Regions from separate parts of the Rossellomorea sp. LjRoot5 genome, predicted to be linked through region 2. Evidence: predicted binding sites of a transcription regulator. Region 2 holds the regulator's gene; the other holds the start of a gene.
The links. The regulator CtsR, encoded in region 2, represses protease genes until heat stress. The targets are predictions, from matches to a motif close to ATGGTCAATAAAGGTCAAACA.
Positions count from the first base shown of each region.

Region 1: a site for CtsR is predicted at 3,296-3,316, ahead of clpP (ATP-dependent Clp endopeptidase proteolytic subunit ClpP). Genes of this name have one in related genera too.

Region 1 covers NZ_CAXUQN020000001.1:618,153-634,694, forward strand. Annotated here, with positions in the region: gene rapZ (RNase adapter RapZ) at 1-261, shown strand, start outside; gene ACSQ2E_RS03015 (gluconeogenesis factor YvcK family protein) at 258-1,220, shown strand; gene whiA (DNA-binding protein WhiA) at 1,281-2,228, shown strand; gene ACSQ2E_RS03025 (HPr family phosphocarrier protein) at 2,256-2,513, shown strand; gene clpP (ATP-dependent Clp endopeptidase proteolytic subunit ClpP) at 2,627-3,223, opposite strand; tRNA gene ACSQ2E_RS03035 (tRNA-Arg) at 3,812-3,883, shown strand; gene ACSQ2E_RS03040 (RNA-directed DNA polymerase) at 4,494-6,209, shown strand; gene ACSQ2E_RS03045 (3'-5' exonuclease) at 6,752-7,351, shown strand; gene rpoN (RNA polymerase factor sigma-54) at 7,672-9,012, shown strand; gene ACSQ2E_RS03055 (glutaredoxin family protein) at 9,199-9,444, shown strand; gene ACSQ2E_RS03060 (sugar-binding transcriptional regulator) at 9,594-10,613, shown strand; gene gap (type I glyceraldehyde-3-phosphate dehydrogenase) at 10,669-11,676, shown strand; gene ACSQ2E_RS03070 (phosphoglycerate kinase) at 11,859-13,043, shown strand; gene tpiA (triose-phosphate isomerase) at 13,105-13,869, shown strand; gene gpmI (2,3-bisphosphoglycerate-independent phosphoglycerate mutase) at 13,862-15,397, shown strand; gene eno (phosphopyruvate hydratase) at 15,411-16,542, shown strand, end outside.
Region 2 covers NZ_CAXUQN020000001.1:4,362,212-4,378,753, reverse strand. Annotated here, with positions in the region: gene ACSQ2E_RS22440 (IS1182 family transposase) at 1-192, opposite strand, end outside; gene ACSQ2E_RS22435 (CtsR family transcriptional regulator) at 877-1,338, shown strand; gene ACSQ2E_RS22430 (UvrB/UvrC motif-containing protein) at 1,359-1,907, shown strand; gene ACSQ2E_RS22425 (protein arginine kinase) at 1,904-2,986, shown strand; gene clpC (ATP-dependent protease ATP-binding subunit ClpC) at 2,988-5,435, shown strand; gene radA (DNA repair protein RadA) at 5,630-7,006, shown strand; gene disA (DNA integrity scanning diadenylate cyclase DisA) at 7,010-8,083, shown strand; gene ACSQ2E_RS22405 (PIN/TRAM domain-containing protein) at 8,297-9,388, shown strand; gene ispD (2-C-methyl-D-erythritol 4-phosphate cytidylyltransferase) at 9,469-10,173, shown strand; gene ispF (2-C-methyl-D-erythritol 2,4-cyclodiphosphate synthase) at 10,166-10,642, shown strand; gene gltX (glutamate--tRNA ligase) at 10,728-12,185, shown strand; T-box leader at 12,229-12,448, shown strand; gene cysE (serine O-acetyltransferase) at 12,520-13,170, shown strand; gene cysS (cysteine--tRNA ligase) at 13,167-14,567, shown strand; gene ACSQ2E_RS22375 (Mini-ribonuclease 3) at 14,567-14,992, shown strand; gene rlmB (23S rRNA (guanosine(2251)-2'-O)-methyltransferase RlmB) at 14,989-15,732, shown strand; gene ACSQ2E_RS22365 (NYN domain-containing protein) at 15,738-16,247, shown strand; gene sigH (RNA polymerase sporulation sigma factor SigH) at 16,310-16,542, shown strand, end outside.

The DNA of each region.
Region 1 (16,542 bases), 3.7 Mb from region 2:
TTGGATGAAGAGGTATCAACCTATGTGTTGAAATGGAATGAAACGAATAAATTCATCGAAAAAGTAACCGATTTACTCTCGTTCATGCTTCCCCAATACAAGCGTGAAGGGAAGAGTCAGCTTGTCGTGGCCATTGGATGTACAGGCGGGCAGCATCGTTCGGTTGCGTTAGCAGAGTATCTTGGACATCATTTCGAAAATGACTACCAAACAAAAATTTCTCATCGAGACATCCAGAAGAGAAAGGGTCTAACAACATGACACATACACCCAAGGTCGTCGTGATCGGGGGAGGGACCGGCCTGCCGGTCCTTCTCAGGGGATTGAAGCGACACCCGATTGATATATCGGCCATCGTCACCGTTGCAGATGACGGCGGCAGTTCCGGTCGTTTGCGGGACAGCCTGGACATACCTCCACCGGGGGATATACGGAATGTCCTCGCTGCCCTGTCGGAAGTAGAGCCACTGGTTGAACAAATGTTTCAGCATCGATTTGAAACGACGAATGAACTTTCCGGTCATGCCCTCGGGAACTTGATCATCGCGGCCCTTGCTTCCATTACGGGAGACTTTGTCCATGCGATTCAGGAAATGAGCAGGGTATTGAATGTGAAGGGAAAGGTACTTCCGTCAGCGAACCAGAGTGTCATCCTCAAGGCTGAAATGGAGGATGGGACGATCGTGACGGGGGAATCCGCCATTCCGAAAGCCGGCAAGAAGATCAAACGTGTCTTCCTGAAGCCGGACAGCATCAAGGCATTAGGTGAAACGTTGCGGGCCATCAAAGAAGCCGATTTAATTGTGATGGGACCGGGAAGCCTATATACTAGTATCTTACCGAATCTCCTTGTCCCTGGAATTGGCGAAGCCGTCTGTCAGGCGGAAGCCAAAAAGATGTACATTTGCAACATCATGACCCAGGCAGGGGAGACACTGGATTATTCAGCGAGCGACCACGTGAAGGCGTTATACGATCATTTAGAAACTCCAAGCATTGATTATATCTTGGTAAACAAGAAACAGGTGCCTAAAGAGGTACAGGAAAGATATAATGAAGAGCAGGCAAGCCCCGTTCATTTTGATGTGGATAAATTAAAATCCATGGGCTTGGAAGTGATCGCAGAAGAGATCCTTTCCTATGAAAATCATCTCGTCCGTCATAACACAGAGAAGGTCGCGGATATTATTTATTCTTATTTGAAAGAATCAACCAACTGATATACAACGGAAATTTCCTGCGTAAAAGGTTGTGCAAGCGTTTGCTAGGAGGTGATGGGGATGTCGTTTGCGTCTGAAACGAAAAAAGAACTGACTAATATTGAAGTGAAGGATTGCTGTGCAAGTGCAGAGCTTTCCGCATTGATTCGGATGAATGGTTCATTGTCCTTCTCGAATCAAATGCTCGTCGTCAATATTCAAACCGAAAACGCCGCCATTGCCAGAAGAATCTATACATTAATCAAAAAAGGGTACGACACCCCGGTAGAGCTTCTGGTTCGGAAGAAAATGCGGCTGAAGAAAAATAATGTGTACATTGTACGAATCAAAGAAGATACCAAGATGATCCTCGAGGACCTGAAAATACTGGGTGAACATTTCACCTTTATCCATAATATAGCGGAAGATCTGATCAAAAAGAAATGCTGCAGGCGCTCGTACCTACGGGGAGCGTTCCTTGCCGGCGGTTCGGTCAACAATCCGGAAACATCATCGTATCATTTAGAAATCTTTTCTCTTTATTCTGAACACAACGAAGCGTTGTCCGAGCTGATGAATTCCTTTGGCTTGAACAGTAAGACACTTGAACGGAAAAAAGGCTTCATTACGTATTTGAAGGAAGCGGAGAAAATCACGGAGTTCCTGAATATCATAGGGGCACACAACGCCCTGCTTCGATTTGAGGATGTACGGATCGTCCGTGATATGAGGAATTCCGTTAATCGTCTGGTGAATTGCGAGACGGCTAACTTGAATAAAACCATCGGTGCAGCCTTGAGACAAGTAGAAAACATCAAGTTTATCGAAAGACATGTAGGATTGCAGGTTTTACCCGATAAATTAAGGGAGATAGCAGAGCTTCGAGTGAACTATCAGGATGTCACGTTGAAAGAACTGGGGGAAATGGTGTCAGGCGGCACGATCAGTAAATCAGGAATCAATCACCGCTTACGGAAAATCGATCAGCTGGCAGACAAGTTAAGAGCGGGAGAAAAGCTCAATACCTAATTAAGGACAAAGGGGAGAGAAATGATTATGGTGGAAAAACAAGTAGAAGTGAAATTGAAGACGGGTCTTCAGGCGCGACCGGCGGCATTATTCGTGCAGGAGGCAAACCGCTTCTCATCTGAAATCTTCTTAGAAAAAGATGGGAAGAAGGTCAATGCCAAAAGCATCATGGGTTTAATGAGTCTAGCGATCTCCACCGGATCTGCCATCACATTGGTAGCAGACGGAAGCGACGAAGAAGAAGCGCTCGACGCCCTTGAAGGATTCGTTCAAAAAGAGGCGTAAACGTTCAACTTCAGAAAAAGCCGGTGACCAGGGAGTGGTCATCGGCTTTTTCTATCGGTAGAGGATACAAAAAAACCCCCTTCCCGGAGTCTGGAAAGGGGGTTTTTTGGTTCTTATTTATTATCCATTTCGTTACGGGTGATGATGCGGTCGATCAATCCGTATTCAAGCGCTCTTTCAGCTGTCATGAAGTTATCGCGGTCCGTATCTTTTGAAATCACTTCAAGAGGTTGACCAGTGCGATCAGCAAGGATTTGATTCAATTTTTCGCGAAGGAATAGAATGCGCTTCGCAGCGATTTCGATTTCCGTCGCCTGACCTTGAGCACCACCAAGTGGTTGGTGAATCATCACTTCAGCGTTTGGAAGGGCTAAGCGCTTGCCTTTTGCACCAGCTGCAAGAAGGAACGCTCCCATTGAAGCCGCCATACCGATACAGATCGTCTGTACATCAGGCTTGATGTATTGAATCGTATCGTAAATAGCCATACCTGCCGTGATGCTTCCGCCAGGAGAGTTTATGTAGATTGAGATATCCTTCTCCGGATTTTCAGATTCAAGGAAAAGAAGTTGTGCTACAATGGAGTTCGCCACATTGTCGTCAATGCCGCTTCCAAGCATGATGACACGGTCTTTCAATAAACGTGAATAAATGTCATACGCACGCTCACCACGGTTTGTTTGTTCAATAACTGTAGGAATTAAATTCATCCTCGTTCCTCCTTAGAAATTCTTTTTATTTGTTGGAATTACTTATTCACTTTGTATTGTAATCATACACCCATGGTCAATAAAGGTCAAACTAAACGATTCCTTTATTACCCTGTATATAAATCCTTTCTACATGATACCCATTGATACCTTTTTTAAACAGTTCGCTATTTGTAAAGTTTATGAGTTCCTATATGTGAGATAGCACTCACTTCTTCAAGATATAGAGAAGGTCCTTCTTAGAAAAGTATCGTGTAGAATTGAAGACCGTTTCTTTCCGCTGCAGGCACTTGCTTTCCGGCGGGGCGTGAGTTGAGCCTCCTCGGGCTTTGCCCTGTGGGGTCTCAACTTTCCCGCTATTCCCGCAGGAGTCAAGTGCCTTCCGCTTCAATCCACTTTGTGGTCCTTTAAAAGGATAGAGAATGAGTAACAGCAAATCCTGTTAGAATTAACTAATTACAAGGAAATCCCCACTACGCTTTTAAATGATATTAATTGGAAAGTAAAAAAAGACATATACGATAATATCTATTGCAAACAAGTAATATCTGGCTTATAATATATATTCGTGACGGTTATTCATTTCATGCCCTCGTGGTGCAACGGATAGCACGTAAGATTCCGGTTCTTGAGATGGGGGTTCGATTCCCTCCGAGGGCGTACTAAATTTTTGAAACCATTGCGTTTTTTACAAACGTGATGGTTTTTTTATGCTCATTTTTAATGGGTACAGTTCATTCATAAATAACGAAAAGCACCACGTATACCTCAAATCGTTCCTATAAGTAATTTTAGGAGTGATTCCCATCAAACGAAGAAAATCGGTCTCCATCTCTCTAGCCAAACAAACCTTCTAATCTATCTCTGCAGTTACACAAGATTCTTCAAACGAAGAAGCAGCAGAAGAATTTTTTAGACATTTGTTCTGCAAATCACAACATTGCCAATATATGATTTTTTGTTTTTTCCTATTTTGGCTAAATTCCCAGCTCTATCTATAATTTCATATTCATTATTATCTTGCTCGTCCAAATAAAACAGCTCCTTTTATTTTATAGAAAAATTAATGTATCGAGCTGGTATCAATATGAATGTTATTGATATTAACAAAATTAAATTCAAGAAATTATCTACTCAGAAGAAACTAGACTATGTCTATAACTTAGCAGCGGGTTGGACCTTAATCGATATATTTAAGTGTTGTTGGTATAATTAGGGAAGTGTAAAAGAAATGGTATAGAACAAAAGTTCATTTAGAAAGGTGAAGATAATGCCCATTAACAGAGGTTCGATAAAAAAGTATATAAATAATATAAAATTTGGAAAATACTTTTCAATAAGCTACCTTATAAAGTATGGTTATTTTGATTTTAAATACAATTCAAAACAATATAAAGAAGATTATATATTATCGAATATGTTATTTAAAAAGGTATTTAATACAAATGGGTTAGAAGGTAAATATATAGAAATAGAGAAAAAGGTAAATTTCAGTTCAAAAAAAGAAACAGTACCTATCGAGTTATCAATCTATAAAAACGAAGATGAAAGGAGAATATATAAGCTCCCCAATATTTATTCTTATATTTGTCTGTGTAGACACCTTTCAGAATACAAAGATATATATATGGGAATTTTGGGTTCAAGTAATCAGTCAATCTCAAAGGGATTTTATAGTTCTTCCTTTTTAACAGGTAAAATTATGCGTGAGGATAACAGGATAGGAAAGAGGAGACTTTTTAAAACTGACGTTCAAAATTTTTATCCAAGTATATATACCCATTCAATTCCATGGATTTTAGTAGGTAAAACTGAAGCGAAAAAGAATAAGAATGATAAAGGAAAATACTATAATATACTTGATGCTTTAATTCAAAAATGTCAAATAGGGGAAACACATGGTATACCTACAGGAAGCTTTGCTTCTAGATTAATTGCAGAAATTTATATGTGTAAGCTTGATGGGAAATTAAGTGAATATAAATATGTAAGGTATGTTGATGATTTTGAGTTTCCTTACAATTATGAAAGTGAAAAGAGTGAATTTTATAAGGATCTAAATAAGGAACTAAATAGTTTGAATTTAAAAATCAAAGTTGAAAAAAATCAAGTAGACTCATTTCCCTTTAAAGAGGGTAACAATTTAGCTTTTTTCTTCGACTATTTTGAAAACAGTGAAAAGAAAATTAAAACTCAACAAAAAAGAATTTATAACTTTATTGACGAGAGCATTTTTAAAGAAAGAGAAGGTTATAAAGGTTCATTAATCTTAATGTTTAAGGCGTTGAAAGATAGTATAGCTAAAGGACAGTTACATCAAGATACTTTTACAACTCCTATGTTAAATAAGTTATTTAATTTAGTTTTGATGAAACCTAATTTGTCAGTAAATTATCTAGAATTTGTAGATGTTTTGGAAGAGGAAAAAATAGAAAATGAATTGAAATATGGAATTTATAAAATAAAAAAGCAAATTCAGGAAAATATAAATCTATATATTGATTTGAATTACAGTCAAGAATTATATTCATTACTAACTATATTTTTCTATCTAGATGTTTTCACAGTTTGTTCTAGACAACAATTATTAAAAGTTATACAAAATATGGATGATTTAAGTTCGATTTTGGCATTAGAAATATTAATAAAAAATGCAAGTAATATTGATGACAACCTATTTAAGTTAATTGAAATAAAGCTTCAAAATTCAACATCTTGGGAGGAAGAGTTCTGGCTTTTTAAATATCATTTATTTTTTAGAGTTCATGAAGATAAAAATACAAACTTATATAAGGAATATAAAAATTATCTCTACAATAATTACAATAATGGAGTTCAAAAATCCAGATTTTTCAATCAGAATAACTTGAGAAAAATTGATACACCGATTAACGTAGTATGGCAACACGCAAATAGTGACCAAGATATTTCAAAGTTTTTTAAGATTTTACTCGACATGAAAATTCGGTTCATTGATGGGGATTAATGTTATTTCAATAGGTTACTGAGATAAAGGAATTTTTTATTGGGATGTTGAAGACCCGATCCATTAGTAAAAGGTTCTTTTTTCAATGTTTGAAAATAAGAACTTGATCAATCATCATAATATATAGGTATAACATGCGAAATTACTCAAACATACACCATTGATATAAAGACGCCTAATGGATTTATAAAACGAAAATGGTGCAACGGATACACTTAAGATGTTTGATTCCCTCCGAGAGCGTAGTTGAAAGATATGAAGGTGTTCCTGCAAGTTTTTAATTTGTGGAGGCATCTTTTTTCAATTCTAAGATTAAGGGTGTTTTAATTCTATATATTGTATAATCATATAATATACCTATTTTGAAGAAGTGCAGGATCAGTTTTGAGTTATATATATAGGAAAGTTACATAAAAAATTTATGTGTTGAGATGTATTGGTTTTGGTAGAATCTATTTCCCCATACAGCAGAAGAATTAGAGAAGAGGAAACTCGTTGATATAGCAAAGAAGAACAATCTAAAACCGGGATGGTGGCTTAGTATGAAAGATTTTGTAGCTTTTGATTTTGAAACGGCTAATCGTGCAAGACACAGTATATGCTCAGTCGGAATGGTGTTTGTAGAAAACGGTGAAATTGTTGATTCAATTTATCAATTAATCGATCCGGAAGAGGGATTTGATAGGTTTAATATCAGCATACATGGAATTACACCACAAGATGTTGAAGGCGCGATCACGTTCGATGCTTTCTATCATTCTATCAAGGGGAAAATAGAGAACAAGTTGATGATTGCTCATAATCTTTCCTTCGATGGATACGCTTTGAGGGATAATTTAGCTCGTTATGAAATGAAGCCCGTATACAACCAATTTCTCTGCACCTATCAAATGTCCAGAAAAATGGTGAAGGGTCTTCCTGCCTATCAGCTATCGTCTATGTGCAATTACTTTGGAATCGAATTAGATAATCATCATCATGCTGCAGATGACGCAAAAGCATGCGCTCAATTAATGCTAAAGCTGGCAGAAGAGTACAAGATCACGGACTTTGATTCTCTCTACAATAAAACTCGAATTAAACCCGGAGAAATGTCCGAAGGCATCTATCGCTCTTCATTAGTAAGTAAATCTGCTAAATAACTAAACTTTAGTCGTTTTTTTTACAGATTCTATTGAATATATTAAGAGTATGGTGTTGAGATGGACGGAGAACACCCACACTCTGACAGTTGATTGAAGCGGAAGGTGCTCGACTCCTGCGGGAAAAGCGGGAAAGTTGAGACCCCGCAGGGCAAAGCCCGAGGAGGCTCAACTCACGCCCCGCGGAAAGCGAGTACCTGCAGCGGAAATCAACCAGCACATTCTTTTTTGAAAATATCATATATATAATACTACCAACGAATTCCCATTAACGAACCACCAATTTTATTGTAGAATAGATAAATGGGAGGTTAGTAATCATGAATTTGAAAGCAGGACTTTTTCAAAATCAACAACTGAAACTTCAAATGACACAACAACTTTCTCAAGCCATCACCATCCTCCAATATTCTACGATGGAACTGAATGCTTATTTAGAAGCTAAGCAATTAGAGAACCCCCTTATCCAAATAGAACCGCCTAAACAAGACTCCCTTTATCAACGAGAACCTTATACATATAAACGAAATGCCGGCAATCCCGATCCTGCGGTTGATTGGTATGAATATGTATCCGTGCCAACGAGAACCCTTGGGGATGCGCTGTCTGTTCAAATAAATTTGAAATCGCTTACTTCTTTGGATAGAAAGGTAATGGAAGAATTAATATATAGCCTGGATGACAATGGGTACCTAATAATAGATGAAGAACCCTTCCTTCAAAAACATGGTTTTGAAAGAGTTCAACTTGATCACTATATAAATAAGTTGCAGGAATTAGAACCGGCCGGCGTCGGAGCAAGGAGCCTGCAGGAGTGTATTTCTCTTCAGCTGCAGCGGAAGTCCGATGTTCCCCCATTGGTAAAGACAATGATAAACAATCATTTTCAAGCTTTTGCCGAAAAGAAGTGGAAGTCGATCAGCAAGGATCTTGGGGTTGAACTGAAAGACATCCAACAGGCTGCTGATTACATCCAGCACTGCAACCCGAGGCCGGGATCGAAATACTCACAGCATATTGCTGAATACATTATCCCTGAGCTTGTGGTGAATGTGATCGACGGTCATACCGTGGCCGTATCGTTATATGATGGAACTACCGTGAACGTCACTTATAATGAAGAGTACACTGATTTCTTGAAACATCATCCTGAAAGGGAAGTCCAAACCTATCTTCAAGAGAAGGAGCAGGATTTCCAGTGGCTTCTGCAAAGTTTACGTCAGCGAAAACAGACGATCCTGAAAGTGGGGAAGATGCTTGCTGAGAAACAGAAGTCTTTCTTTTTGGAAGGGCCATCTGCAATCCAGCCCCTGACGTTAAAGCAGGTGGCCGATGAAATCGATGTGCATGAATCGACGATCAGCCGTGCCGTGAAGGGGAAGTATATGCAAACCCCCTTTGGGATCTTCGAGTTGAAGTACTTCTTTACCTCAGCAATAAAGTCGGTCAAACTTGAGGATTCAGAAGCGGCGTCTGCCCGGACAGTGAAAAACGAGCTTCAAAAACTAATTGATGAAGAAGACAAGAAAAAGCCCTTGTCAGACCAGAAGATTGTGAATCTACTTTTGGATAAAGGCTATGATGTTTCCAGAAGGACCATCGCCAAATACCGTGATCAAATGGGGATCACTTCTTCGACGATGAGGAAGAGGTATGAATAGAGGATCTTTGCATGGAGATTGTACCAGGTACAAAATAGTTAGTTTGTACCTGGTACACCGAAGCCGGTTTGTACCTGGTACACCGAAGCCATTTTGTACCAGGTACACGAATGCACGATTGTACCAGGTACAAGGATAAAAAATCAACCTGACGCTACCTACAACTAAACAAAGCGAGGCAACAATATGAAGCAAGTGATTTTCTACACACGAACCCAATGCGGCCTTTGCGAAGACGCAAAAATCACCCTGAAACTTCTTCAGGATGAGATGGGCTTTTCCATTGAAGAAGAGGACATCGATAAAAGCGATGACCTCACGGAACGTTTCGGACTGATGATCCCGGTCGTGGAACTGGACGGGGAAATCCTTCAGTATGGGCAGATTGATTATTTTACGCTCAGCAAGCGTTTACATGAAAAAACCCGATAGTTTCTAGTTGAATTACGATTCATACCCTGATAAAATGAATCTTGAAAGCAGGGATGAATTTTTTTTGGAGGTAGTGGGACATAATATGTCTATGCGGGACTGAATGAGTCCAACGCATCCGCGCACTTCATTTGAAGGAGCTTTTAATTATGGAATCTTTAATTGACATACAAAAGCGATTATTACCTGACCTGCTTGAAGTTATGCAAAAGAGGCATCAAATTCTACGTTCCATCCGGTTCATGCAGCCTGTCGGACGCAGAAGTCTTGCTCAGAATATGGGCCTGACCGAACGCGTGCTGAGAAGTGAAGTGGAGTTTTTGAATAATCAAGATCTCATTGATATCAAAACTTCCGGGATGATCATGACGGAAGAGGGTATCCAGCTTTTAGAGAATCTTGAAAGCATGATGAGAGAGATTTCCGGAATCAACGTAATGGAACAGGAATTAAAATCGTTACTAAATCTTCATCAAATTGTAATCGTTCCTGGGAATAGTGATGAGTCTCCTTGGGTAAAAGAAGAATTGGGGCGTGCGTCAGCTGCTAGTATGAAACGCCGACTTAAAGGGAATACTATCATCGCTGTGACTGGAGGTTCGACGATGGCAGCCGTAGCAGAAAGGCTGACACCTGATTTCTCTGATGAAACTTTGTTTGTTCCTGCACGGGGTGGAATTGGAGAGGACGTTAAGAACCAGGCCAATACCATTTGTGCCAAGATGGCCGAGCACACAGGAACGCGACATCGTGTTTTATATGTGCCGGATCAGGTTAGTAAAGAAGTATACAAATCCTTTTTGAAAGAACCGATGATCAAAGAGGTTCTTAATCTGATCAAATCGGCTAACATGGTTCTCCATGGAATTGGAGATGCTATTACAATGGCTGAAAGACGAAAGACCACGGACGAAGATTTCGAGAAAATCACCAGGGGTCATGCCGTCGGGGAAGCATTTGGTTATTATTTTGACGAAGCAGGTGAAGTGGTACATAAGGTGCCGACGATCGGCCTGCAATTAGAAGATCTTAGTCACATTGAGAACGTCATCGCCGTCGCTGGCGGCAGCTCGAAGGCGAAAGCGATTCGGGCGTATATGAAGGGTGCTCCTCATAAAACCGTGCTCATCACGGATGAAGGAGCAGCGAGAGAGCTTTTAAAAGGGTAAGCCCTTTTGAAATATAAAAAAATCATCCTTAACTATCTAAAGGAGGAAATTATTCATGGCAACAAAAATTGGTATTAACGGATTTGGACGTATCGGACGTAATGTATTCCGTGCAGCACTTAAAAATAACGACGTAGAGGTAGTAGCAGTTAATGACTTAACTGATGCAAACATGCTTGCTCACCTTTTACAATATGATACAGTTCACGGAACTCTTCAAGAGAAAGTAACTGTTGACGGTGACTACCTTGTAGTTGGCGGTAAGAAAGTAAAAGTATTGGCAGAGCGCGATCCTGCTCAACTTGGTTGGGGAGATCTTGATGTAGATATCGTTGTTGAATCTACGGGCCGTTTCACAAAACGTGCTGACGCAGCGAAGCACATCGAAGCTGGTGCGAAGAAAGTCATCATCTCTGCTCCTGCATCTGATGAAGACATTACAGTGGTTATGGGTGTTAACGAAGATAAATACGACGCGGCTAGCCACGACGTTATCTCTAACGCATCTTGTACAACTAACTGCTTAGCGCCATTCGCGAAAGTTCTTAACGATAAATTCGGAATCAAGCGTGGAATGATGACAACGATCCACTCTTACACAAACGACCAACAAATTTTAGATTTACCACATAAAGATTACCGTCGTGCACGTGCAGCTGCTGAGAACATGATTCCAACAACTACAGGTGCTGCGAAGGCTGTATCTCTAGTACTTCCTGAGCTTAAAGGGAAATTGAACGGTGGAGCGGTTCGTGTTCCAACTCCAAACGTTTCTCTAGTAGACTTAGTTGCTGAACTTGATAAGAACGTAACAGCTGAAGACATTAATGCCGCTTTCAAAGAAGCTTCTGAAGGCGATCTTAAAGGAATCCTTGCTTACAGCGAAGAGCCTTTAGTATCAACTGATTACAATGGCAGCCCTGCTTCTTCTACAATCGATGCACTTTCAACTATGGTTCTAGAAGACAACATGGTGAAAGTCATCTCTTGGTATGACAACGAGAGCGGATACTCTAACCGTGTTGTAGACCTAGCTGGTTATATCGCTTCAAAAGGACTTTAATTCATAAAGTTTTGTAAATTGACATCATTAGCATGGTGATTGATGGATAAATTTTGTCCCACCATCTATAATGAAGATGTGATAAAGGGGAGCGGGGAAGATTCCCCTCTCCCTTTTCTTGTTGTTGTTTCTATTTTTTTGAAAAAGATGTAGAAATTGAAAACCAAAGGAGGCCTTTCACGATGAACAAAAAGTCGATTAAAGATGTCGATGTACGAGGAAAACGCGTATTTTGCCGTGTGGACTTCAATGTACCGATGTCAGAAGGCAAAATCACAGATGAAACCCGCATTCAAGCTGCTCTCCCTACGATCAAGTATCTAGTAGACGGCGGAGCAAAGGTCATTCTGGCTAGTCACTTAGGCCGTCCGAAAGGTGAAGTGGTGGAAGAACTGCGCTTGACACCTGTGGCTGAAAGACTTTCCGAACTTCTCGGGAAAAACGTAGTCAAAGCAGACGAAGCTTATGGTGACGCTGTTCAATCAAAGATCGGCGACATGTCTGAAGGTGACGTTCTTGTACTTGAAAACGTTCGCTTCTATCCTGGTGAAACGAAGAATGACCCTGAGCTTGCGAAAGAATTCGCAGCGCTAGCTGACCTTTATGTGAACGATGCGTTCGGTGCTGCTCACCGTGCACATGCTTCTACTGAAGGAGTGGCGAAACACCTTCCGGCTGTAGCAGGACTTCTGATGGAGAAAGAGCTTGACGTATTAGGAAAAGCCCTATCCAACCCTGAACGCCCATTCACAGCCATCGTCGGTGGAGCGAAAGTCAAAGACAAAATCGGTGTCATCGACAACCTGTTAGATAAAGTGGACAACCTGATCATCGGCGGAGGACTTGCTTACACATTCGTGAAAGCTCAAGGCCATGAAGTAGGGAAATCCCTTCTTGAAGAAGATAAAATTGATTTAGCGAAGCAATTCATGAAAAAAGCAGAAGAAAAAGGCGTTAAATTCCTTATGCCTGTTGATGTAGTCGTTGCTGATGACTTCTCAAATGATGCAAATACGAAAGAAGTGGACATCGATTCGATCCCTTCAGATTGGGAAGCGCTTGATATCGGACCTAAGACGAGAGCTCTATTCCAGGATACGATCAGAGATTCTAAGCTTGTGATCTGGAACGGACCGATGGGTGTATTCGAATTAGAAACATTTGCAAACGGAACGAAAGCCGTAGCGGAGGCGTTAGCCGATGCAACAGATACATATTCTGTTATCGGTGGCGGTGACTCTGCAGCAGCCGTTGAAAAGTTTGGCTATGCTGATAAGATGAGTCATATTTCCACAGGTGGTGGAGCATCACTCGAATTCATGGAAGGAAAAGAACTTCCTGGAGTAGTGGCTCTAAACGATAAATAATCGCTTCTCAAAGACCAACAATTTTGCTGAAACGATTTGAAAACCAGAAAGGATGAGGACATTGCGTAAACCAATTATTGCAGGTAACTGGAAAATGAACAAAACGCTTGGAGAAGCTAAATCCTTTACTGAAGAAGTAAAAGGATTAGTGCCTGATCAGGAAGTAGTAGATTCTGTCATTTGTTCACCAGCCCTATTTTTAGAAACCCTAGTGAACTTGACAAAGGATTCTAAAGTGGCTGTAGGTGCTCAAAACATGCACTTTGAAGAGAACGGAGCGTTCACAGGAGAAGTAAGTCCTGTAGCACTTTCTGACTTAGGTGTACAATATGTCATCCTTGGACACTCTGAACGTCGTGAAATGTTCAACGAAACAGATGAGTCAGTGAACAAGAAGACTCTTGCTGCCTTCAAACACGGTTTAACACCGATCGTTTGTGTAGGTGAAACACTAGAACAACGCGAAAACAATGAAACAAAGGAACTTGTCGGAACTCAAGTGAAAAAAGCACTTGCAGGTCTTTCTGAAGATCAAGTGAAACAAACGGTCATTGCTTATGAGCCAATCTGGGCAATCGGTACTGGTAAATCGTCTACTGCGGAAGATGCGAACGAAGTATGTTCCCACATCCGTCAAGTGGTTGCAGGAGAATTCTCTGAAACAGCGGCAGATGCCGTGCGCATCCAATACGGCGGTAGTGTAAAGCCTGCTAACATCAAAGAATACATGGCTCAATCTGATATCGATGGTGCCCTTGTAGGTGGAGCAAGCCTTGAACCACAAAGCTTCCTTCAATTGTTAGAAGGTGCTAGTAACAATGAGTAAGTCTCCAGTAGCATTAATCATCCTGGACGGCTTTGCCTTCCGTGATGTGAAAGAAGGAAATGCGGTCGCTCAGGCAAACAAGCCGAACTTTGACCGCCTGTGGAATCAATATCCTCATAATCAACTGACTGCCTGTGGCGAAGCTGTGGGACTCCCTGAAGGTCAAATGGGGAACTCCGAAGTGGGTCACTTGAATATCGGTGCAGGACGTATCGTGTACCAAAGCTTGACGCGTGTGAACCTGGCCATCCGTGAAGGGGAATTCGAACAGAATACCACATTCCTGGATGCCATCAATCATGCAAAAGAAAAAGGCACGAATCTTCATATCTTCGGACTGCTTTCGGATGGCGGAGTGCACAGTCATATCGAGCATCTTTATGCCCTTCTTGGTTTAGCGGCCAAAGAAGGAATGAAAGATGTGTATGTCCATGCCTTCCTTGACGGTCGAGACGTCGGCCCTCAAACAGCGAAGAAGTATATTGAAGACGCTGAAGCAAAAATGAAGGAAATCGGCGTCGGACAATTCGCGACGATTTCAGGTCGTTACTATTCAATGGACCGCGATAAGCGTTGGGAACGGGTGGAGAAATCCTACCGTGCCATGGTATATGGTGAAGGCCCAAGCTATCAGGATCCAATCGAACTGGTAAATGATTCGTATGAAAATGGAATCCATGATGAGTTCGTGATTCCATCTGTTATTACAAAAGAAAACGGAGAGCCGGTTGCAACGATTAAAGACGAAGATGCCGTCATTTTCTACAACTTCCGTCCGGACCGTGCCATCCAAATTTCGAATACATTTGCGAATGCAGATTTCCGTTCATTTGAACGTGGGGATAAATCACCGAAAGATCTTCACTTTGTATGCTTAACAAAGTTTAGTGAAACGGTTAATGGATTTGTTGCCTTCAAACCAACAAACCTTGATAACACCCTTGGCGAAGTCCTTTCTCAAAACGGACTGAAGCAATTGCGCATCGCCGAAACAGAGAAATATCCACACGTTACGTTCTTTATGAGCGGTGGACGTGAAGCGGAATTCCCTGGTGAGAAACGGATTCTGATCGATTCTCCTAAAGTGGCAACGTATGACTTGAAGCCTGAAATGAGTGCGTACGAAGTAACGGACGCACTACTTGAAGAGATTCGTGAAGATCGTCAGGATGCCATCATCCTGAACTTTGCCAACCCTGATATGGTTGGTCACTCAGGCATGCTTGAGCCAACGATCAAAGCAATTGAAACAGTGGATGAATGTCTAGGGAAGATCATCGACCTCATCACTGAAAAAGGCGGTACAGCCATCATTACAGCAGACCACGGGAATGCAGATGAAGTACTGACCGAAGAAGGCAAGCCAATGACGGCTCACACAACGAACCCTGTTCCTGTCATCGTGACAAAAGAAGGAATTGAGCTTCGTGACGGTGGAAAACTCGGCGACCTTGCCCCAACCATGTTAGATATATTGAATGTCGATCAACCAGACGAAATGACTGGAATATCATTAATTAAAAAATAAGGAGAGATTCTAAATGCCATTTATTACAGACGTATATGCACGTGAAGTATTGGATTCACGCGGTAACCCAACAATTGAAGTAGAAGTTTACACACAATCAGGTGCTTTCGGACGCGCACTTGTTCCATCTGGAGCGTCAACTGGTGAATATGAAGCAGTTGAACTTCGTGACGGAGATAAAGACCGCTACCTTGGTAAAGGGGTACAAAATGCAGTCGATAACGTAAACAACGAAATCGCTGAAGAAATCATCGGATACGACGTGACAGAACAAGTAGCGATCGACCAGGCGATGATTGCTCTTGACGGTACAGAAAACAAAGGTAAATTAGGTGCCAACGCAATCCTTGGTGTATCCATGGCGGTTGCACGCGCAGCTGCTGACTTCTTCGGAGTTGAATTATACCAATACCTTGGTGGTTTCAACGCGAAGCAGCTTCCAGTACCAATGATGAACATCGTTAATGGTGGAGAGCATGCTGATAACAACGTAGACATCCAGGAATTCATGGTAATGCCTGTAGGAGCTCCTACTTTCAAAGAAGGTCTTCGCATGGGTGCTGAAATTTTCCATAGCCTGAAATCAGTTCTTAAATCAAAAGGTTACAACACTGCAGTTGGTGACGAAGGTGGATTCGCTCCAAACCTTAAATCAAATGAAGAAGCTCTTTCAACCATCATCGAAGCAATCGAAAAAGCCGGTTACAAGCCTGGAGAAGAAGTTCTTCTTGCAATGGACGTAGCAGCTTCTGAAATCTACAACAAAGAAGACGGTAAGTATCATCTTTCTGGCGAAGGCGTCGTTCGTACGTCCGCAGAAATGGTTGATTGGTACGAAGAAATGTGCAACAAATACCCAATCATCTCCATCGAAGACGGTCTTGACGAAAACGACTGGGACGGTTTCAAACTACTGACTGACCGCATCGGTAACAAGGTTCAATTAGTGGGGGATGACCTATTCGTTACAAACACGACGAAGCTTTCTCAAGGTATCGAGCAAGGTATCGGTAACTCGATCCTGATCAAAGTGAACCAAATCGGTACACTGACTGAAACTTTCGACGCGATTGAAATGGCGAAACGCGCTGGTTACACAGCCGTCATCTCTCACCGTTCTGGTGAAACAGAAGACAGCACAATCG
Region 2 (16,542 bases):
ATATTTAAATATGCGAATAGGATGGACGGCGTTTCGTCCATTCGTATGACAATATTTATCCTTTAATTCGTCATAGATAAAGGAGAAGTCTACAAGTTTATTGATTTTACGAAGAAGGTGATCTTGAGGTACAACCACATCATACAATCCCCCAAATTGACTTACGTTCATTGATAACTGATGGTCAAGCATCCAATCCCTCACTTTTATGTAATATCTTCATTTTACAAGAAAACAGCGTATCTTTCTTCGATTTCTCGAAGAAAGATACGCTGTTTAGTAAATGAGGGACTTTTTCAGTGGCCTCCTTAGGGGTTACTCTTTTTTTGGTTTCACTGTTAGATAAGGATGAGTGTATAAAAAGTAATTATTTGGAAAAATACGCAATAAACGAAAAAATGACGCAATTAAGGGTGTAAATGACGCAATTAATAAAATTATGACGCAGTCACCTTCGAAAACGACGCAATCAACACGAATTCATCAAAAGCCACACACATTTCACCAGTCAAATCAGCAGGATTGCTATAAAAGAGACCACTAAAATATCTCGAATTACGATTCTCTAAACTTTTCATTAAGAATTGATCACATAAACACCCAATCCAGCAACCCACAACACAACACAACACAACACAACACAACACAAACTTTAAATCCTCTTGAAATCGACTCCCACCAATTCCCCGTTCACAAAACTCCCACCCACCCAGTGCCCCATTTTCAAATTTCTATCCAACAATCTCACTTTCACACGTTTAAAACCTTCCTTAAACAGGAAAACTTCTAAGGTCAAACTTCATAATTGCAAAGTTTAAAACGCGGTTGTATAATTATAGTCAAATATAGTCAAAGTCAAAATGAGGAGGAGGTTTGATGAGGAACATATCCGACATCATTGAAAATTATTTAAAAAATGTGTTAGAACTGAGTGAAAGTGAGATAGTCGAGATTAAAAGAAGCGAGATCGCTGATAAGTTTCAATGTGTTCCTTCTCAAATTAATTATGTGATTAATACCCGTTTTACCATCGAACGAGGGTATGTAGTAGAAAGTAAACGTGGCGGCGGTGGATACATCCGGATCATGAAGGTGAAGGCCCACGATCAGGTTCACTTGATTGATCAGTTGGTGGCACTGATTACACAAACGATCAGCCAGAATACGGCAGCTGATATTGTTTTTCGGTTAGTGGAAGAAGAGATCATTTCCGAAAGGGAAGCCAAGATCATGCTCAGTGTGATGGATCGGTCGGTCATCATGGTCGAATTACCGGAACGGGATATCCTGAGAGGAAGAATGCTTAGAGCCATGCTGGATACATTGAAGTATGAGTAAGGGTTAAAGAGGTGAATGGGATGGTTTGTCAAGAGTGTAATGAAAGACCTGCGACCCTTCATTTTACCAAGGTGGTAAACGGGGAAAAGACAGAGGTTCACTTATGTGAGCAATGTGCTCAGGATAAGGGTGAGATGTTTATGTTTGATTCTTCTCCCGGCTTTTCTGTGAACAATCTATTGGCAGGTCTTCTTAATATAGCTCCTGCATTTAAGCAGGCAAAGGAAACTGAGATTCCTAAGACAGAGGTTTTACAGTGTGAAAAATGTAAAATGACGATTCATCAGTTCATAAATGTGGGTCGCTTTGGTTGTGCCCATTGTTATGAAACGTTTAAAGATGAACTAACTCCTGTATTAAAGCGTGTTCATAGTGGCAATGTCGAACATCACGGGAAGGTTCCGGAGCGTATGGGTGGAGCCATCCATGTGAAAAAGAAGGTGTTGCAGTTGAAGTCTGAATTGCAAACGATGATTGCGGATGAAGAGTTTGAGAAAGCAGCCGAGATCCGAGACGAAATCCGCTCCCTGGAAAAGGAGATAAAGAAAGAGGGAGGCGATAAAGAATGAGTCTTGAGAAGTTCCTGAGTAATGCCGTCAGTTCCTGGATGAGTGAGGAGGGACCGAATTCGGATATTGTCCTCAGCTCGAGGGTAAGACTAGCGAGGAATCTGACTGACTTCCGTTTTTCCACTCTTTACTCTTCTGAAGAAGCGCGGGAGATCGTGAATCAGGTAAAGGAGAAACTTACATCATATCCAAAGAATTTAGGAGAATTAGAATTTTTACCTACAAGTGAGATTCAGCCTCTCCAAAAGAGGGTATTAATGGAGAAACACCTCATTAGTCCGAATCTGGCAGAGGAAACGAACTACGGAGCTGTCCTTTTATCAAGTGAGGAAGATATTAGCATAATGGTAAACGAAGAGGACCATATTCGAATACAGTGTTTATATCCTGGTCTGCAACTGAAGGAAGCTTTACAGAAAGCCAATCAGATCGACGATTGGTTTGAAGGTGAATTTGACTTTGCGTTTGATGAGAAGCATGGCTACTTAACGACTTGTCCTACCAATGTGGGGACGGGACTCAGGGCTTCTGTCATGATGCACTTGCCGGGACTTGTGTTAACGCAGCAATTAAACCGTATCATTCCTGCGATCAATCAATTGGGGTTAGTGGTAAGAGGGATATACGGAGAAGGCAGCGAAGCGCTTGGGAATATCTTTCAGATTTCCAATCAAACGACACTTGGTAAGTCGGAAGAGGACATCGTAGAAGACTTGTTGAGTGTTGTGAAACAGATCATCGAGAAAGAACAAACGGCAAGGGACGCATTAGTTCAAACGTCAAACATACAATTAGAAGATAGGATTTTCCGTTCTCTTGGGGTCCTGGAGCACAGCAGGATCATTGAGTCCAAGGAAGCTGCGAAGTGTTTATCGGATGTCAGACTTGGAATCGATTTAGGATACATCAAAGTGATATCTAAGAATATATTGAATGAACTAATGATTTTAACCCAGCCTGGATTTTTACAACAATATTCTGGAGGTCCACTGAGACCAAATGAACGAGATATAAGAAGGTCTTCTTTGATTCGGGAACGAATTAAGTTAGATAAAGATACATGTGAGGAGGAAAAATAATATGATGTTTGGTCGATTTACAGAAAGAGCCCAAAAAGTATTGGCATTAGCTCAAGAAGAAGCGATTCGTTTGTCGCACAGTAATATTGGTACTGAACATATTTTATTGGGACTTGTCCGCGAAGGTGAAGGTATCGCCGCCAAGGCACTTACAGCATTGGGACTGAGCCCTGAAAAGATCCAGAAGGAAGTCGAAGGGTTGATCGGAAAAGGAAGCGAGAAATCTCAAACGATCCATTACACACCTCGTGCGAAGAAAGTGATTGAACTTTCCATGGATGAGGCCCGTAAGCTGGGTCACTCATATGTAGGAACGGAACATATTTTACTGGGATTGATCCGCGAGGGTGAAGGAGTGGCCGCCCGGGTACTCGGTAATCTGGGTGTCAGCTTGAATAAAGCAAGACAGCAGGTATTGCAGTTGCTTGGCAGTAATGATGCAGGCAATCACCAGGGTGGAGGCAACGCCAATGCCAATACGCCCACACTTGACAGTTTAGCCCGTGATTTGACAGCCATTGCCCGTGAAGGCAGCTTGGATCCGGTCATTGGCCGAAGCAAGGAAATTCAGCGTGTAATTGAAGTACTGAGTCGTCGTACGAAGAATAACCCGGTGTTAATTGGTGAGCCTGGGGTAGGTAAGACAGCGATCGCAGAAGGCCTCGCGCAACAGATCATCGCCAATGAAGTTCCTGAAATCCTGCGCGACAAACGCGTTATGACCCTTGATATGGGTACGGTTGTAGCAGGTACGAAATACCGCGGGGAATTCGAGGACCGACTGAAGAAGGTCATGGATGAAATCCGTCAGGCGGGTAATATCATCCTCTTCATCGATGAGCTCCATACTTTAATCGGAGCAGGTGGGGCTGAGGGAGCCATTGATGCTTCCAACATCTTAAAACCATCCCTTGCACGAGGGGAATTACAATGTATCGGTGCCACAACATTAGATGAGTATCGCAAATATATTGAAAAGGATGCAGCGCTTGAGCGCCGTTTCCAACCAATCCAAGTCAATGAGCCGACGGCAGCAGAGTCCGTCCAGATCCTTAAAGGGTTACGTGATCGGTATGAAGCGCATCACCGCGTGTCGATTACGGATGAAGCGATTGACGCGGCAGTGAAGCTTTCTGATCGCTATATTTCAGACCGCTTCTTACCGGATAAGGCAATCGATTTAATTGATGAAGCAGGTTCTAAGGTGCGCTTACGTTCTTATACGACGCCGCCAAACTTGAAAGAGCTCGAAGCAAAGCTGGAAGAAATCCGCAAAGAGAAGGATGCAGCGGTTCAAAGCCAGGAATTTGAAAAAGCAGCTTCTCTAAGAGATTCAGAACAAAAGCTTCGTGAAGAGCTGGAAGAAACAAAGAACACATGGAAAGAAAAGCAAGGGCAGGAAAATACAGAAGTGACTGTTGAAGATATTGCGAAGGTTGTTTCAAACTGGACGGGAGTACCGGTATCGAAATTGGCCCAAACGGAAACGGATCGTTTACTCAAATTAGAGGAAATCCTTCATTCCAGAGTCATCGGGCAATCAGAAGCAGTCGTTGCGGTATCAAAAGCCGTGCGCCGTGCAAGGGCCGGCCTGAAAGATCCGAAGCGTCCGATTGGTTCCTTCATTTTCTTAGGACCTACAGGAGTCGGGAAAACGGAATTGGCACGGGCGCTTGCCGAGTCTATGTTCGGTGATGAGGATGCGATGATCCGTATTGATATGTCCGAGTACATGGAAAAGCATTCGACCTCCCGCTTGGTTGGTTCACCCCCAGGGTATGTAGGATATGAAGAAGGCGGACAGTTAACGGAAAAGGTTCGCCGCAAGCCATATTCGGTCGTTCTTTTAGATGAAATCGAAAAAGCACATCCAGATGTATTCAACATTCTCCTTCAAGTACTGGAGGATGGCCGTTTGACAGATTCAAAAGGTAGAACCGTAGACTTTAGGAATACGGTATTGATCATGACTTCAAACGTTGGTGCCCAGTCCCTTAAGAGCAATAAATACGTAGGGTTCAATATTCAGGACGGGAAACAGGATTATAAAGATATGAAAGGAAAGGTCATGGAAGAGCTGAAACGTGCTTTCCGACCTGAGTTCCTTAACCGTATCGATGAAATCATCGTGTTCCATTCCCTTGAAAAAGATCACTTGAAAGAGATTGTGACATTGATGTCCAACCAATTGACAACCCGCTTGAAAGAGCAGGATATTCATTTAGAACTTTCACTTGCTGCCAAAGAGAAAATAGCAGATGAAGGGTTCGATCCCGAATATGGTGCACGACCTCTTCGTCGGGCCATTCAGAAACATGTAGAGGATAAACTGTCAGAAGAATTATTAAGAGGAAAAGTGCTGACAGGGCAGAATATTTTAATCGACGTAGAAGACAGTGAGTTTGTTGTAAAAGTTAAAGAAGAGGAAGCAGCCAATACTCCGACATAATAGCAAGGGTGATGAAGAGGTACACGTATATGTTTTTCGTGTACCTCTTTTATCATAATGGATGCTTGTCGGACGTGATCAAGCCGGCTCCGCTTTTCGATTGAATCTGATACATAAAACGGATACAATCATTCCAAATGGTATTATCCTGAATGGGTAGGAGTACAAATAGAGTAAAAGAGGGGAAGAATAGATTGGCAAAGAAAAAGACTAAATTTGTGTGTTCATCTTGTGGGTATGAGTCTGCTAAATGGATGGGGAAATGTCCGGGGTGTAACGAGTGGAATACGATGGTGGAAGAGGTTGAGATGACCGGGAAAAAACCCAGGACGTCGTTTATGCACTCAGAAAATACCGGACCTTCTAAAGCAGAGAAGCTGATCTCCATCGAAACCAAGCAGGAGCCCAGGGTATTGACCGAGTCGAAAGAGTTGAACCGTGTGCTTGGGGGAGGCGTGGTACCAGGTTCACTTATATTGATTGGTGGAGACCCGGGGATCGGAAAATCCACTTTACTGCTTCAAGTTTCGGCTCAGCTTGCTGATCAGAAGCAGAAGGTGTTATACATCTCCGGAGAGGAATCCATCAAGCAAACCAAGCTCCGGGCAGATCGACTGCATGTGAAATCAGATGATTTATATATATTTGCGGAAACAAATCTTGAGCTGATTCATCAAACGATTGAGCAAATCTCACCGGATTTCGTCATCATCGACTCGATTCAAACGGTCTTTCATCCTGACGTGACCTCTGCCCCCGGTAGTGTATCCCAGGTAAGGGAGTGTACGGCTGAACTGATGAGAATCGGGAAAACAAAGGGCATTGCCATCTTTATTGTAGGGCATGTTACTAAGGAAGGCTCAATTGCAGGACCTCGTTTGTTGGAGCATATGGTGGATACCGTACTGTATTTTGAAGGGGAACGTCATCACTCCTATCGTATTTTAAGAGCGGTGAAGAACCGTTTCGGATCTACGAATGAGATGGGGATTTTTGAAATGAAGGAACTGGGACTTGAGGAAGTGGCCAATCCCTCTGAGATATTCCTTGAAGAGCGTTCACAAGGTGCGGCAGGTTCCACGGTCGTTGCCTCGATGGAAGGAACGAGACCGGTTCTTGTGGAGATTCAAGCTCTTGTGACCCCAACTAGTTTTAACAACCCCCGAAGGATGGCAACAGGGATTGATCATAGCCGGGTTTCACTGATCATGGCTGTATTGGAGAAGCGGGCAGGGATGCTTTTGCAACAGCAGGATGCCTATCTGAAAGTGGCTGGAGGGGTGAAACTGGATGAACCGGCGATTGATTTGGCGGTCGCTGCAAGTATCGCTTCAAGTTTTCGTGATAGGGCGTCCAGTGCCCATGATTGCATCATAGGTGAAGTCGGTTTAACAGGTGAAATCAGAAGGGTATCAAGAATTGAACAACGCGTGCAGGAAGCAGCCAAGTTGGGTTTTAAGAGAGTGATTATTCCCCAGAATAACTTAAGCGGGTGGCAGCCTCCTTCTGATATAGAGATCACGGGGGTATCGAACATCAATGAAGCACTGTCAATTATTTTAGGAGGATAAGAAATGGAAGATAAGAAGGCAAGAGATAAGTCCATGTCGGATATACTGCAATTCGTTGCTCCGGGTGCCCCGATCAGGGACGGCATTGATAATGTGCTGAGAGCCAATACGGGGGGACTTATTGTTGTTGGGTACAATGATAAGGTGAAATCTGTTCTGGACGGGGGCTTTCATATCAATTGTGCATTCTCTCCCAGCTACCTGTATGAACTGGCCAAGATGGATGGGGCCATCATTCTGAATGAAGCGGGAACGAAGATTATTTTGGCAAACGCACAGTTGGCTCCCGATGTGTACGTACCCTCCACGGAAACGGGTATGAGACATCGGACGGCAGAGCGGGTCGCGAGACAAACAAATGCCCTTGTCATTGCCATCTCTCAACGGAGAAACGTCATCACCCTGTATCAAGGGAATTTCCGATATGCTCTAAAGGACATCTCTGTCATCTTGACGAAAGCCAACCAGGCGATCCAAACCTTGGAGAAATATAAGGTGGTTCTCGATCAAAGCATTTCTAATCTGTCCGTACTTGAGTTTGAGGAGCTTGTCACCCAAAGCGATTTACTGCAGGTTCTTCACCGTTTCGAGATGGTTCTCAGGATCAAGAATGAGTTATTGACCTATCTCAGCGAGCTGGGTGTCGAGGGCAGATTGATCCGCCTTCAGATGAATGAACTGTTGGCGGATATTGAAGATGAGGCTATGCTCATCATCAGGGACTATTCCCTGGAAAGAAATATCAAACCGTTCGAGCTTCTCTATAAGTTCCAGGAACTTGTTCACTCTGAAGTGTTAGAGGATAATGTCCTATTAAAATTACTCGGATACCACGGATATGTCCATCACGATGATGCCATCTATCCACGAGGATACCGCGTGTTGAATAAGATCCCCCGTCTGCCTATTGTGATCATTGAAAATCTTATCACGAGATTTGAGACCCTCCCCCATGTAGTGAGGGCATCAGTCGATGATTTGGATGAAGTCGAAGGGATCGGTGAAGTGAGGGCAAGGAAAATCAAAGAGGGTCTAAAACTGATTAAGGAACAGACGTTTGCAGATCGACAGCTGTAGGTATCGAGGCCTATATCTGCAGGAAATGGTATGATTGTATCATTTCCAAAAAATTGACAGCTTGAATTAGACGTGTTAGCCTTCATTTAAGGAAGCTAGTAAAATAGGATAAGTGTATCAAAATCGTTTCCGTTGGATTAAATTTCAAATTTTCAAGGCTTAGACGTTTCAAAAATAGTAAATTGTTTATAATGAGTAGGAGGAGGTGAGGGAATGTTAAAAAGAATCGTTCAAGCGTGCTTCCTCATTGTCGGGGGAACACTGGGGATATTTCTACTTCCCGAATTATTTACCGTCATAAATTTATCGGACATTCCTTTAATTAATAACCCTTATATGACTGCTATATTTGGTGCCATCATTTTTTATATTCTTACGTTTTGGGCAGTCGAGTATGTCGTCAATTTCGTCAAGTGGTTTGAAGATAGCTTGGTAAAGGCACCGGTAACGGATTTGTTATTTGGCAGTTTAGGCCTGATTATCGGTTTATTTGTTGCGTATTTGTTTGGGATCCCATTCAATCAAATGCAGATTCCCATCGTCAACACGGTGGTTCCCATTCTATTAACATTGCTTCTTGGATATTTAGGATTCCAGGTTGGATTTAAGAAAAGGGATGAATTGGTCAATCTATTCGGCACGGCAAATCGAGGTAAGAAAAAAGGGACAGATGAGGATTTGGATGAAGAGGGTGTGAAGACCCTTAAGATACTGGATACGAGCGTAATCATTGACGGACGTATCGCGGATATCTGTCAAACAGGCTTTTTAGAAGGAATCGTGGTGATTCCACAATTCGTACTGGAAGAGCTCCAGCATATTGCCGATTCTTCCGATGTATTGAAGCGAAATCGCGGACGCCGGGGGCTGGATATTTTAAATCGCATTCAAAAGGAGCTTCCTGTTGAGGTCCAGATTTATGAAGGGGACTTCGAAGAAATTCAGGAAGTGGATTCGAAGCTGGTGAAATTAGCGAAACTTACAAATGGAATCGTTGTAACGAATGATTTTAACCTGAATAAGGTGTGTGACCTTCAGGGTGTACAAGTGTTAAACATCAATGATCTAGCCAACGCCGTCAAGCCGGTAGTACTGCCTGGAGAAGAATTAAAGGTACAGGTCATCAAAGATGGTAAGGAGCATAACCAGGGAATTGCTTATCTGGATGATGGCACGATGATCGTCGTAGAAGAAGGGCGTAATTACATCGGTAAGTATATCGATGTCCTTGTAACATCCGTTCTTCAGACATCTGCGGGCAGGATGATCTTTGCGAAACCGAAGCAACTGGAAAAAGCTCTGTAAGAAAACGGGTTGCAGCCTGACTCCATTGATGCAGTAAGGTATAATGAATAGTATTACTTGTGTGTTAAAGGAGTTATATTATGGAATATGAAGTGGTCATTCCGGCTGCAGGGCAAGGGAAAAGGATGAAAGCAGGCAAAAACAAACTGCTCCTTGAGTTGAATAGCTGTCCTGTCATCATTCATACATTGCGTGTTTTCGAGCATGACACCCGTTGTAAGGGAATCTATCTAGCCATACATCCATCAGAGCGACAGGTGTTCGAGTCCCTGTTGGAACGCTACGGCATCAAGAAGGTCGTGAAGCTTGTGGATGGTGGAGAAGAAAGACAACATAGTGTATACAATGCGTTGCTTGAGGTTGAACATGAGATTGTTCTCGTACATGACGGAGCAAGACCATTTATTAAAGAATCCACGATTCACCAATTAGTCGAAAAGACATATTCAACAGGGGCTGCCATTGCGGCGGTTCCTGTTAAAGATACGATCAAAAAAGTACTGGATGGCGAAGTCGAGGAAACGATTGAACGCTCAAGCTTGTGGATGGTCCAAACCCCACAAGCTTTTCGCGTTTCCGTTTTAACAAAGGCACATAAAGAAGCCGATCAAGATGGTTTCCTTGGTACAGATGATGCTTCACTGGTGGAAAGGTCGGACATTGAGGTCGCTGTCGTTGAAAGTGATTATGACAATATTAAACTGACAACACCTGAAGATCTATATTTTGCCGAGGCGATTTTGAAGAAGCGAGAGGAAATGAGTGGAGGAGAGAAACATGTTTAGGATCGGACAAGGATTTGATGTTCATCAGTTAGTGGAAGAGAGACCTCTTATCATGGGAGGCATTACGATTCCATATGAAAAGGGGTTAATGGGGCATTCAGATGCAGATGTCCTGTTGCATGCTGTAGCGGATGCGTGTTTAGGTGCCATTGCGGCAGGGGATATCGGGAAGCATTTTCCTGATACAGATCCCGAGTTCAAGGATGCAGATTCTGCAAAGCTTCTAGAGCATGTATGGGCCCTTGTGAAAAAGGAAGGCTATGAATTAGGGAATATCGATTGCACGATCATTGCCCAGAAACCTAAGATGGCTCCTTATATTGACGAAATGAGACAAAGCATCGCCACGTTACTGGAAGCGGATATGGCAGAAGTGAACGTTAAGGCCACGACTTCTGAGAAGCTTGGCTTTACCGGAAGAGGCGAAGGGATTGCCGCACAAACCACGATATTGATCAAAAAGAAGTAGGGGATAAATTCGCTTTATTCCCATACTTAACGGTGTTAAAATAGGTCATAGACTTTAAACAGTAATGATTATAGGAGGAACATACATGACACAGGAAGTACGCGTCCGTTATGCCCCGAGTCCAACGGGTCATTTACATATTGGAAATGCAAGAACCGCTTTATTTAATTACCTATACGCCCGCAGCACAGGTGGAAAGTTCATCATCCGTATTGAAGACACGGATAAGAAACGTAATATCGAAGGTGGAGAAGAAAGTCAGCTTAAGTACCTTCAGTGGCTTGGGGTCGATTGGGATGAAAGTACCGATAAGCCGGGTGAATACGGACCTTATCGCCAATCCGAGCGTAATCATATATATGAGCAGTATTTAAATGAGCTGTTAGAAAGCGGACAGGCTTATAAGTGTTACTGTACGGAGGAAGAGCTGGAAGCGGAACGGGAAGCACAATCAGCATCAGGTCAAATGCCCCGCTACTCCGGAAAATGTCGTAACCTGACGAAAGAGGATCAGGAGAAATTAGCAGCAGAAGGCCGCAAGCCGAGCATTCGTTTCCGAGTACCCGCAGGCAAAGTATATTCCTTCAATGATATCGTGAAAGAGGATGTCTCATTTGAATCAGACGGTATCGGTGACTTTGTCATCGCGAAAAAGGACGGTACACCAACGTATAACTTTGCTGTTGCAGTCGATGATTATCTGATGAAAATTTCACATGTTCTTCGCGGAGAAGATCATATTTCGAATACACCGAAGCAGTTGATGATCTTTGAAGCATTTGGTTGGGAAGCACCTGTTTACGGGCATATGACATTGATCGTCAATGAAAGCCGTAAAAAATTGAGTAAGCGGGATGAAAGCATCATTCAGTTTATCGAGCAATACGAAGCATTAGGGTATTTACCAGAAGCTTTGTTTAACTTCATCGCCCTACTCGGCTGGTCTCCTAAAGGAGAAGAAGAGCTGTTTTCGAAAGATGAGTTCATTGAAATCTTTGATCCTGAACGTTTATCCACTTCTTCTGCCCTGTTCGATAATCAGAAGCTTACATGGATGAACAATCAGTACATGAAGAACTTGGAATTGGCTCAAGTGGTGGAGTTATCCCTTCCTCATTTAATCAGTGCGGGTAAATTGGATGAGAACATGTCCGATGAACAGCGCGAGTGGGCGAGCCGCGTCATTTCTTTATACCAGGAGCAAATGAGCTTCGGTGCTGAAATCGTGGAGCTGTCTGAAATGTTCTTCAAGACAGATCTTGAATATAATGAAGAGGCGAAAGCGGTACTCGAAGAAGAGCAAGTACCAGAAGTCCTTCAAGCTTTCTTGAACGAGATCGCGGCACTTGAAAAGTACGAAGCGGCAGAAATCAAATCTTCTATCAAAGCTGTCCAAAAATCGACTGGCCATAAAGGGAAGAAGCTGTTCATGCCGATCCGTGTAGCCGTTACAGGCCAGACACATGGCCCTGAATTGCCGAATGCCATTGAGCTTTTAGGGAAAGATACGGTTAAACATCGTCTTCAAAGTCTTTTAGGTTAACATTTTGGAGGATATGTAATATAGTAAGAGTATCAAGTCAAATGATATCGCGTTGATGAGGAGAAGTAAGAAAAGGATGCTTAGTAGAGAGAACCATCACCGGCTGAAAGTGGTTTAAGCCCCTCAATTTCTGAAATGCACCTCTGAGCCCGTTACTGAAATAGAGTAGGTAAAGGCGGTTTCCTACCGTTAACAGGATTCGAGTTGGAGAAGGTTTGTCTTCTCAATCAGAGTGGAACCGCGCCTTTAAAAGCGTCTCTGTCAGTTTATTGACAGAGGCGTTTTTTTATCGTTAACAGCTTATATTTTTAAAGAAGAAAGGGGATGGATCCAAATGTTTAAGTCGCTTAGGGAAGATATGGATGTGGTGTTTGATCAGGATCCGGCTGCGAGGAATTATGTGGAGGTCATCCTCACGTATTCGGGTCTTCATGCCATTTGGGCTCATCGCGTTGCCCATGCATTTTTCAAACGTAAATTCTTTTTTATTGCTCGGGTCATTTCACAGGTCAGCCGCTTCTTCACCGGAGTGGAGATCCACCCCGGAGCTAAGATCGGTCGTCGCTTCTTCATCGATCATGGAATGGGTGTGGTAATTGGCGAGACGTGTGAAATCGGAGACAATGTCACGCTCTTCCAAGGGGTCACCCTCGGTGGAACCGGGAAGGAAAAAGGGAAACGTCACCCGACGATCCAGGATAATGCATTGATTGCGACAGGAGCAAAAGTATTAGGCTCGATCGTTGTTGGGGAAAATTCTAAGGTAGGGGCAGGATCCGTTGTCTTGAAAGATGTTCCGCCCAATTCAACCGTGGTCGGTATTCCCGGGAAGGTAGTCATTCAGGACGGAGTGAAGATACAGAAGGATCTGAATCACTGTGATCTGCCCGATCCGATGAACGACCGAATGAAACAACTTGAAAAAGAAGTGAATGAATTGAAATCATTATTAAGGGAATATGAGGGAAGGAGTCGATCATCATGACGATTCGTTTATATAACACACTGACAAGGCAGAAAGAGGAATTCAAACCCATGGAAGAGGGTAAAGTCAAAATGTATGTGTGCGGTCCGACGGTTTATAACTATATTCATATAGGAAATGCCCGTCCTGCGATTGTATTTGACACAGTGAGACGTTATCTGGAATACAGGGGATACGATGTTCAGTTCGTCTCTAACTTCACGGATGTGGACGATAAATTAATAAGAGCGGCAAAGGAACTGGGAGAAGATGTCCCGACGATTGCCAAGCGCTTTATCGATGCTTACTTCGAAGATACGGGAGCCCTCGGTTGCCGGAAAGCCGATGTACATCCGACTGTAACAGATAATATTGACACCATTGTTGAATTCATCACAGCCCTTGTAGAAAAAGGGTATGCCTATGAATCCCAGGGAGATGTTTACTATCGTACAAGAAAGTTTGATGGATACGGTAAGCTGTCTCATCAGCCTATTGATGAACTAAAAGCAGGAGCCCGCATCGATGTAGGGGACAAAAAAGAAGATGCCCTGGATTTCGTTTTATGGAAAGCGGCGAAAGAAGGGGAGATCTCCTGGGGGAGCCCGTGGGGTGAAGGACGCCCGGGCTGGCATATCGAATGTTCAGCTATGGCTAAGCGCTATTTGGGGGATACCATCGATATTCACGCAGGGGGACAGGATCTGACCTTCCCTCATCACGAGAATGAAATAGCCCAGTCAGAGGCCCTTACAGGCAAGTCATTCGCCAATTACTGGATGCACAATGGGTATATTAATATTGATAACGAGAAGATGTCGAAATCACTCGGCAATTTCGTGTTGGTTCACGACATTATTAAAGAACAAGATCCACAGGTACTTCGTTTCTTCATGCTATCCGTTCATTACCGTCATCCGATCAACTACAATCTAGAACTTCTGCAGAATGCAGAGACATCTTTAGATCGAATCAAGACAGCGTATGAAAATTTGAAGCATCGCAAGGAATCAAGTACAAACTTAACAGATAACAATCAGGAATGGCTGGACAAAATCCATGCGCTTAAAGCTCAATTCATTACGGACATGGATGATGATTTTAATACTGCCAATGGGATTTCCATTCTATTCGAACTATCAAGACAGGCGAATTATTATTTGATGGAGAAAAATACATCAACAGAAGTCATTGACGGGTTCCTGCACCGGTTTGAAGATTTCTTCTCTGTACTTGGACTGACGTTGCAGGAAGCGGGTATGTTGGACGAAGAAGTGGAAGAAATGATCGAAAAGCGTATTCAGGCGCGTAAAGACCGGAACTTCCAACTGGCAGATGAGATTCGTGACACACTGAAAGACATGGATATCATCCTGGAAGATACTCCTCAAGGCACCCGCTGGAAAAGGGGATCTTAATGCTATACGAGACAAACGAAAAAATCGACGCGAAACAAATCAATGCACTTGCACTGGCTTATATGGGGGATGCTGTATATGAAACATATGTACGGCAGCTCCTGTTAACCAAGGGTAAGATCAAACCGAATCAACTTCACAGGGCTGCGACGAAGTATGTGTCTGCTAAAGCGCAGGCGGCCATTCTCAGAACATTGTTCGATCAGGACCTCTTAACGGAAGAAGAGATATCGATTGTCAAGCGCGGCCGGAATGCAAAATCGGGGACAACGCCTAAAAACACGGATGTACAGACGTATAAACACAGCACTGCTTTTGAGGCTCTTATTGGATATTTGTTTTTACTTAATCGGACGGAGCGGTTAGAGGAACTGTTGAAGATCATTTTTGAACAAGCCCAGGCAGGAAAGGAGGAACAGAAATGAGTAAAGATTTTATCGGAGGAAGAAATCCCGTCATTGAAGCGTTAAAGTCAGGAAGGGATATTAATAAGATTTGGATAGCGGAAGGTTCACAGAAAGGTTCCATCCAGCAAATCGTCGGACTTGCCAAGGAATCCAATGTCATGGTCCAGTATGTACCAAAGAAGAAAATTGAGCAGATGGTATCGGAGAATCACCAAGGGGTCGTCGCTTCTGTGGCCGCTTATCAGTATGCTGAACTGGATGATTTATTTCAAAAGGCAGCACAAAAAGGGGAGGATCCTTTTATTCTGATCCTGGATGAATTGGAAGATCCCCATAACCTGGGATCCATCATGAGGACGGCTGATGCAGCGGGTGCCCATGGAATCATTATCCCGAAGCGAAGAGCGGTGGGACTTACTTCTACTGTAGCGAAGTCTTCCACTGGTGCGATTGAACATATTCCCGTGGCACGTGTGACGAATCTGTCGAGAGCGGTGGATGAATTGAAAGAACGCGGTGTATGGGTGGCAGGAACGGATGCTAAGGGTAAGCTGGATTTCCGCCAACTGGACGGTACGCTTCCTATCGGTTTAATTATCGGAAGTGAAGGAAAAGGGATGAGCCGCATTTTGCGGGATAAATGTGATTTCCTTGTTCAGTTGCCTATGATCGGTCATGTTACATCATTAAACGCTTCGGTGGCAGCTAGTATTTTAATGTATGAGGTTTATCGTAAACGCCACCCATTGGGAGAATAGGAAAGATGGATATCCTCCTTGTGGATGGCTATAACATAATCGGTGCCTGGCCGGAATTGAATGATTTGAAGCAGAAGGATTTAGCAGCGGCAAGAGACCGCCTGGTCGAACAAATGGCAGAATATCAAGGGTATACGGGCTACCGTGTCATTGTCATATTTGATGCATACTACGTACAGGGGATCGCCCGGAAATATCAAAATTATAAAGTGGAAGTGCTCTTCACCAAAGAAAATGAAACGGCAGATGAACGAATTGAAAGATTGGCTATTGAATTAAGCAATATCAAAACACAGATTCATGTAGCCACTTCTGATTTTACAGAGCAATGGGCCATCTTTGGGCAGGGAGCCCTTCGCAAATCAGCGAGGGAGCTCTTGACCGAGGTGGAAGTCATCGAAAAAAAGATTGAAAGAAAAGTAAGGAATTCAAGTGAGAAACGGCCGGCTTCTAAGATCCAATTATCAGAAGAAGTTGCTGAAATTTTCGAAAAATGGCGCCGCGGGGAACAATGATAGGTTGACGATTGAATTTTCTGTAATGTATAATATTTCTATCTATTGTTTTGCTCGGGGGGATGCGTGTGAGCAATATCATCAGGACAGAAGCATTTGATAATCGATTAGAAGGCATGGATGATGAAGAGATAATAGAAGCCGTCCATCAGGGTCACAGCGAAGCACTCGATTTTTTAATCAGGAAATACCGTAATTTCGTTAGAGCGAAAGCCCGCTCGTATTTTTTAATCGGGGCAGATAAGGAAGATATCGTCCAGGAGGGTATGATTGGATTATACAAGGCAATCCGTGA